2 regions of the Nonomuraea sp. NPDC050547 genome follow, and region 1 is predicted to be linked to the other one. Evidence: riboswitches for the same ligand, from Rfam matches in the RefSeq annotation. Region 1 holds a riboswitch; the other holds the start of a gene.
The links. A riboswitch is a leader RNA that binds a small molecule or an ion and turns the genes downstream of it on or off. The one in region 1 is predicted to bind glycine.

Region 1 (3,404 bases):
GCCCGGCTGGGAGCCGCCCGGCACACCCGCGCTCTGGCAGCGCCTCTAGAGGAGCATGTACGGCCGGCGTCCCGCCAGGCGCCGGTCGTACAGACGTGGCCGGGAACCGCTGGGGTGTGCCAGGTTCCCGGCCACACCCCGTGGCCGGCCGTTCATCCGGGGGGACGGCCGGCCGCGCTATGCGTTGCATCACACGCCCCGCAAAGTCCCGAAATATCCCGTTAAACACGGGGCAAGCAACACGCAGGGCCCCTGAACCTCTCGGCAAACACTGATCACCTCGCACACCAAGCTCGGCCCGATCCGGACATATCCCCCATAGGCTCGCCACCGTTGTCCGGATCCGATCCCCCTCAGGAGGGAGCCCGAGCTTTTGTCCAGCGACCTGGTGATCATCGCCGCGCTCGTCGCCGTCTCGATCGTGCTGGCCCGATTTCTCAGCACGAGGTGGAGGCTGCCGCCCCTGCCGTTCCTGGTCCTGCTCGGCATGCTCGTGGGAATCCTGCCCTGGGTGCCGGTCGTGTCGATGGACCCGTACGTCGTGCTGACCGTCCTCATCCCGCCCCTGCTCTACCACCACGCCACCACGCGCAGCGCGCCCCGCGAGTCACGTGACGCCTGGCGGCCGATCATGCTCCTCGGCGTCGGGCTCACCCTCGCCACCGCCGGCGCCGTCACCCTCGTGGCCCATCTTCTGCTCCCCGGCCTGCCGTGGGGCGCCGCGCTGACCGTCGGCGCCGCCTTCGCGCCCACCCAGGCACTCGTCCTCGACCGGCTCGGCGCGCCGGAGCGCGTGCTCACCGTGCTGCGAGGCGAGAGCCTGATCAACGAGGGCGTCGCCGTCGTGCTGCTCGCCATCGGGCTTGAGCAGCTAAAACGCCCCGAGACCGTCTCCGTGGCCGCGCTGCAACTGGCCGGGGCGATCGCCGGCGGCGCGCTCGCGGGTCTCGCGCTCGGCTGGGTCGTCGTGCAGTTGCGCCGCCGGCTGGCCGACTCGGGGACGCTGATCGTGCTCTCGCTGGCCACGCCGTTCGTCGCCGAGATCAGCGCGAGCAAGCTCGGGCTGTCCGGCCCGCTCGCCGTCACCGCCGCCGGCTTCTACGTCGGGGCGCGCGGCCGCCTCTTCCACACCCCCGCGCGGGCCACCGAGCGGATCACCTGGCAGGTGCTGACGTTCCTGCTCGGCGGGACGCTCGCGGTCCTGCTCGGCCTCCAGCTGCGCGATCTGGGCGGCTCACACTCCGGGCTGCCGATCACGACGGTCCTGCTGGTCACCGCGGCACTGCTGGGCGCGACTTCGCTGGTACGGCTGGCGTTCGCGCTGGCCGTCGACCGGCGCAGCGTCCGGGCCCTCACGCTGGGCGGCACCCGCGGGGCCTCGACGCTGGCCATCGCGCTGGCCATGCCCGCGCTGCCCGCCCAGGACGCGTTGATCTTCGCCGCCGCCTCGGTGGTGCTGGTCAGCGGGTTCGCCCTGCTCACGTGCCGCGCCGCCGTACCGGAGAGTGGGGGTGTCGCGGCGCCCGAGGAGGAGGCGCGGGCGCGGCAGGCGGCGGCCGCGGCGGCGATGCGCAGGCTCGACCAGATCTCCCACCGTCTCGACACCGGCACGCTGTGGGCGCAGCGGCAGTTGCTCGCGGTCGAGGCGAACGCCGGCGCCCCCCACGAGCTGCGCGACGAGCTCGCCAGGGCGCAGCGCGAGACGCTCGGCCAGATGTACACCGAAGGCCGCATCGGCGCCACAACCCTGCACAAGCTCACGGAAGAGATCGATTGGCGCGATCCACACGCGACAACACCCCCGTGACGGCACTAGGCTGGTTGGAGACACCGGTGAACCCGTGCGGGAGAGCGTTCTGACAATCCGGTCAGAGCCCCTGAAGGAGCAAGCCCTCCCCGCGAACCTCTCAAGGCAAAGGACCGCTCGGGCGAGGTGCCTCTGGAAAGCAGGCCTCCGGGCCTCGCCGAAGGTGAAAGTCCGGCAAAACCCGGGCGAAGCTCTCAGGCATCGATGACAGAGGGGGAGGATGCTGGCATCCGACCCTGCCCTGAGGTGCGAAGACCAATGTCCCGACCGACACCGCTGCGAGACGTTCACGAGAGTCTCGGCGCGACGCTGACCGACTTCGCCGGCTGGCTGATGCCGCTGCGCTACGGCAGCGAGTCCGCCGAGCACAACGCCGTGCGCACCGCCGCCGGACTGTTCGACCTCTCGCACATGGGCGAGATCTTCCTGACCGGTCCCCAGGCGGGCGAGGCACTCGACTACGCGCTCGTCGGCCACCTCTCGGCGCTGGCGCCCGGACGGGCCCGCTACACGATGATCGTCGGGGAGGACGGCGGGGTCCTGGACGACCTGATCGTCTACCGGCTCGCCGACGAACAGTTCATGGTCGTGGCCAACGCCTCCAACTACCTCCTCGTGGCCCGCGAGCTGACCGCGCGCGCCGCCGAGTTCGACGCCGTCGTGGACGACCAGTCCGAGCAGTGGGCGCTCGTCGCCGTGCAGGGTCCGCGCGCCCAGGAGATCCTCTCCTCGCTCACCGACGCCGACCTGCCGGGACTCAAGTACTACGCCGGCCTGCCCGGCGTCGTCGCCGGCGCCCAGGCGCTCATCGCCCGCACCGGCTACACCGGCGAGGACGGCTTCGAGCTGTTCATCGCCAACGAGGACGCGGTGCCGTTGTGGCAGGCGCTGGTCAAGGCGGGCGAGCCGTACGGGCTGATTCCGGCGGGACTGTCCTCGCGCGACACGCTGCGCCTCGAAGCCGGCATGCCGCTCTACGGCAACGAGCTGTCCACCGCGCTCACCCCGTTCGACGCGGGCCTGGGCCGAGTGGTGAAATTCGACAAGCCCGGCGACTTCGTCGGCAGGGCGGCGCTGGAGGCGGTCAAGGACGACCCGCCGCGGCGGCGCCTCGTCGGACTGGTCGCGCACGGGCGCCGGGTCCCCCGCCACGGGTACCCGGTGACCAAGGACGGCGCCGTGGTCGGCGAGGTCACCAGCGGGGCCCCTTCCCAGACCCTGGGTAAGCCCATCGCGATGGCCTACGTGGACACTGGTGTCACCGAAGGCGTGGCCGTGGACATCCGGGGCAGCCAGGAGGGCATGGACCTCGTCGCATTGCCCTTCTACAAGCGCAGCGCCCGTTCGTGAATACAAGCGCAGTAACCAGCAGGAGGACGTAAGTGAGCAGCATCCCTGACGAGCTGAGCTACACCAAGGAGCACGAATGGGTGGCCGGTCTCGACGACGGCCGGACCGTGACCGTCGGCATCACGGCCTTCGCGGCCGAGGCCCTGGGTGACGTCGTCTTCGTGCAGCTTCCCGAGGCGGGCTCGAACGTCGAGGCCGGCGACTCCATCGGCGAGGTCGAGTCGACCAAGTCGGTGAGCGAGATCTA
Region 2 (3,404 bases), on a different contig from region 1:
GCGGGCCAGGTAGTTGGCCGACAGGATGGCCTGCTCGGTGGCGGCCTTGAGGCCCTCGCCGCCCATCATCCTGATGTAGGCCCAGGAGATGGGCAGGATGCCGGCGGAGCCGTACGGGGCGGCCGAGACCGCGCCGACCGGCGAGCCGGGACGCAGCGCGTGACCGGGCAGGTAGGCGGCCAGGTGCGCGCGGACCGCGACCGGGCCGACGCCGGGACCGCCCCCGCCGTGCGGGATGCAGAAGGTCTTGTGCAGGTTGAGGTGGGAGACGTCGGCGCCGAACTCGCCCGGCTTGGCCAGGCCGACGAGGGCGTTGAGGTTGGCGCCGTCGACGTAGACCTGGCCGCCGGCCTCGTGGACCTTGGCGCAGATCTCGGTGATCGTCTCCTCGTACACGCCGTGCGTGGACGGGTAGGTGACCATGATCGCGGCCAGCGTGTCGCGGTGCTTGGCGATCTTGGCGTCGAGGTCGGCGAGGTCGATGTTGCCCTCGTCGTCGCAGGCGACCACGACGACGCGCATGCCGGCCATGACGGCGCTGGCGGCGTTGGTGCCGTGGGCGGAGGACGGGATGAGGCAGACCTCGCGGCCCGTGTCGCCGCCCGCCTGGTGGTAGGCGCGGATGGCCAGCAGCCCGGCGAACTCGCCCTGGGAGCCGGCGTTGGGCTGGATGGAGACGGCGTCGTAGCCGGTCACCTCGGCCAGCCAGGACTCCAGCGTGCCGATCAGCTCCAGGTAGCCCTCGGTCTGCTCGGCCGGGGCGTAGGGGTGCACGGCCGCGAACTCGGGCCAGGTGATCGGCTCCATCTCGGTGGTCGCGTTGAGCTTCATCGTGCACGAGCCCAGCGGGATCATCGAACGGTCGAGGGCGATGTCCTTGTCCTGCAGCTTGCGCAGGTAGCGCAGCATGGCGGTCTCGGAGCGGTGGCTGTGGAAGACCGGGTGGGACAGGTAGTCGTCCTCGCGGGCGAGCGAGGCGGGCAGCGCGTCGTCACCGGCCAGGTCGCTGAGCCCGGCGGAGACGCCGAAGGCGGCGGCGACCTGCTCCAGGTGGGCGAGCTCGGTCTTCTCGTCGCAGGAGACCGAGACGTGGTCGGCGTCGACCTGCCAGAGGTTGACGCCGCGGGCGGCGGCCTCGGCGACGACCCGGGCGGCCCTGCCGGGCACGCGGGCGGTCACGGTGTCGAAGAACTCGCCGTGCACGACCTCCACGCGGCCCGCGCGCAGCACCTCGGCGAGCGTCACGGCGTGCGCGTGGGTACGGCGGGCGATCCGCCGCAGGCCCTCGGGCCCGTGGTAGACCGCGTACATGCCGGCGATGACGGCCAGCAGCACCTGGGCGGTGCAGATGTTGGAGGTGGCCTTCTCACGGCGGATGTGCTGCTCGCGGGTCTGCAGGGCCAGGCGGTAGGCGGGCGCGCCGTCGGCGTCCACGGAGACTCCGACCAGGCGGCCGGGCATCTGCCGCTGCAACCCCTCGCGCACGGACATGTACGCGGCGTGCGGCCCGCCGAACCCGAAGGGCACGCCGAAGCGCTGGGAGGAGCCGATCGCGATGTCGGCGCCGAGCGCGCCGGGCGCGGCGATGAGCGTGAGGGCGAGCAGGTCGGCGGCGGCGACCACGAGGGCGCCGGCGCCGTGCGCGCGCTCGGCCAGCGCGCGGAAGTCGCGCACACGGCCGGAGGCGCCCGGGTACTGCACCAGCACGCCGAAACACTCGGGCAGCTCGCCGTCGAGGTCGGAGGAGACGAGCTCGATGCCCAGCGGCTCGGCGCGGGTGGCCAGCACGGCCTTGGTCTGCGGGAGGGCGTCGGCGTCGACGACGAAGACGTGGCTCTTGGACTTGCCGGCCCGGCGGGCCAGGGTCATCGCCTCGGCGGCGGCCGTGCCCTCGTCCAGGAGGGAGGCGCCGGCCACGTCGAGGCCGGTGAGGTCGGAGACGACCGTCTGGAAGTTGAGCAGCGCCTCGAGGCGGCCCTGCGAGATCTCGGGCTGGTAGGGCGTGTACGCGGTGTACCAGCCGGGGTTCTCCAGCAGGTTGCGGCGGATCACCGCGGGCGTGATCGTGTCGTGGTAGCCCAGGCCGATCATCGAGGTGAGCACGCGGTTGCGGCCGGCCAGCTCGCGCAGCTCGGCGATGACCTCGCTCTCGCCGGCCGCCGGGGGCAGCTTCAGCTGGTCCTTGGCCCTGATGGCCTCGGGTACCGCCACCGCCACCAGGTCGGAGACCGACTCGAAGCCGACGGCCTCCAGCATCCGCTGCTGCTCGTCGGCCGAGGGCCCGATGTGGCGGGTGGAGAACGGAGGTGCTGTCAGGTCGGTCATGAGGGTGCCCTCCCGAGGCGATGGAGACCGGCGCCGGGGCGCGGTGGCCGGGTCTCCCCCTCTGTCATGGGACCTGAGAGCTTCACCCCGCGGGCGGGGCTTGCACCGTCGGTGAGGCGCGCCTGGCTGGCGTGCCTGCTTTCCAGAGTTGCCTCACCCGAGCGGTACCGGTTGCCTGAGAGATTCCGGGGAGGGTTGCTCCTTCGGCGCCCCGACTCAGGGTCGGGGACTCTCCCGCACGGGGTCGTCAGCCTTCGGGTCCTAGATTACTACGCCGGGCCGCGTCAGGCGTTCCGGCACGCTCGGCTATCCGATCTTGCGCGCGCGCCGCCGCTGCGCCAGCTCGTCCGCGGGGTGGTCGGCCGGGTCGTCACCGGCCGCGGCTCGTTCCCCCGGCAGCTCCGCGAGCGACCCCTCGACTTCCCGCCAGACTTTGCCCAGCGCGATCCCGAACACGCCCTGACCGCCCTGCAACAGGTCGATGACCTCGTCGGCCGAGGTGCACTCGTAGACGCTGACGCCGTCGCTCATGAGCGTGATCTGCGCGAGGTCGGCCACGCCTCGATCACGCAGATGCTGGACGGCGGTGCGGATCTGCTGGAGCGAGACTCCGGTGTCCAGCAGCCGCTTGACGACCTTGAGCACCAGGATGTCGCGGAAGCTGTACAGGCGCTGCGAGCCGGAGCCCTGGGCGGCCCTTATCGTGGGCTCGACCAGGCCGGTTCTGGCCCAGTAGTCCAGCTGCCTGTAGGTGATGCCGGCCGCCGAGCAGGCCGTCGGGCCCCGGTAGCCGATGTCACCCGGAAGTGTCGCGGGGGCGTCGTCGAAGAGCAGGCCCTGCTCTCCGGCACGCTGCCGCGCGCTCTCGCGCCGCACCGGATCTTCCTGGCCGGCCGTCTTTCCCTCGCCGCTGCTGACCGCCACGCGGACCTCCGGCTTTCTCTCATCCCGCGGCCTGATCTGGGGGTTCGCAACGCGCGACCACGGGTTTCACTTGCACCGTAGGACCGTGACCAAGCGCAGTCAACGATCCGGCTCGGCGCGTCGTGAAGCGTAAATGCACTGAAATACCTACCCCG

Region 2: it holds a riboswitch for glycine, as region 1 does, so the genes downstream of both, gcvP (aminomethyl-transferring glycine dehydrogenase) here and gcvT (glycine cleavage system aminomethyltransferase GcvT) in region 1, are expected to answer to the same signal.

What each region holds. Positions count from the first base shown of each region.
Region 1 covers NZ_JBITGW010000004.1:427,130-430,533, reverse strand. Annotated here, with positions in the region: gene ACIBHY_RS12770 (M28 family peptidase) at 1-49, shown strand, start outside; gene ACIBHY_RS12765 (cation:proton antiporter) at 374-1,807, shown strand; glycine riboswitch at 1,835-1,933, shown strand; gene gcvT (glycine cleavage system aminomethyltransferase GcvT) at 2,066-3,157, shown strand; gene gcvH (glycine cleavage system protein GcvH) at 3,190-3,404, shown strand, end outside.
Region 2 covers NZ_JBITGW010000017.1:177,618-181,021, forward strand. Annotated here, with positions in the region: gene gcvP (aminomethyl-transferring glycine dehydrogenase) at 1-2,325, opposite strand, end outside; glycine riboswitch at 2,478-2,572, opposite strand; gene ACIBHY_RS37205 (MerR family transcriptional regulator) at 2,632-3,249, opposite strand; gene ACIBHY_RS37210 (bifunctional nuclease family protein) at 3,397-3,404, opposite strand, start outside.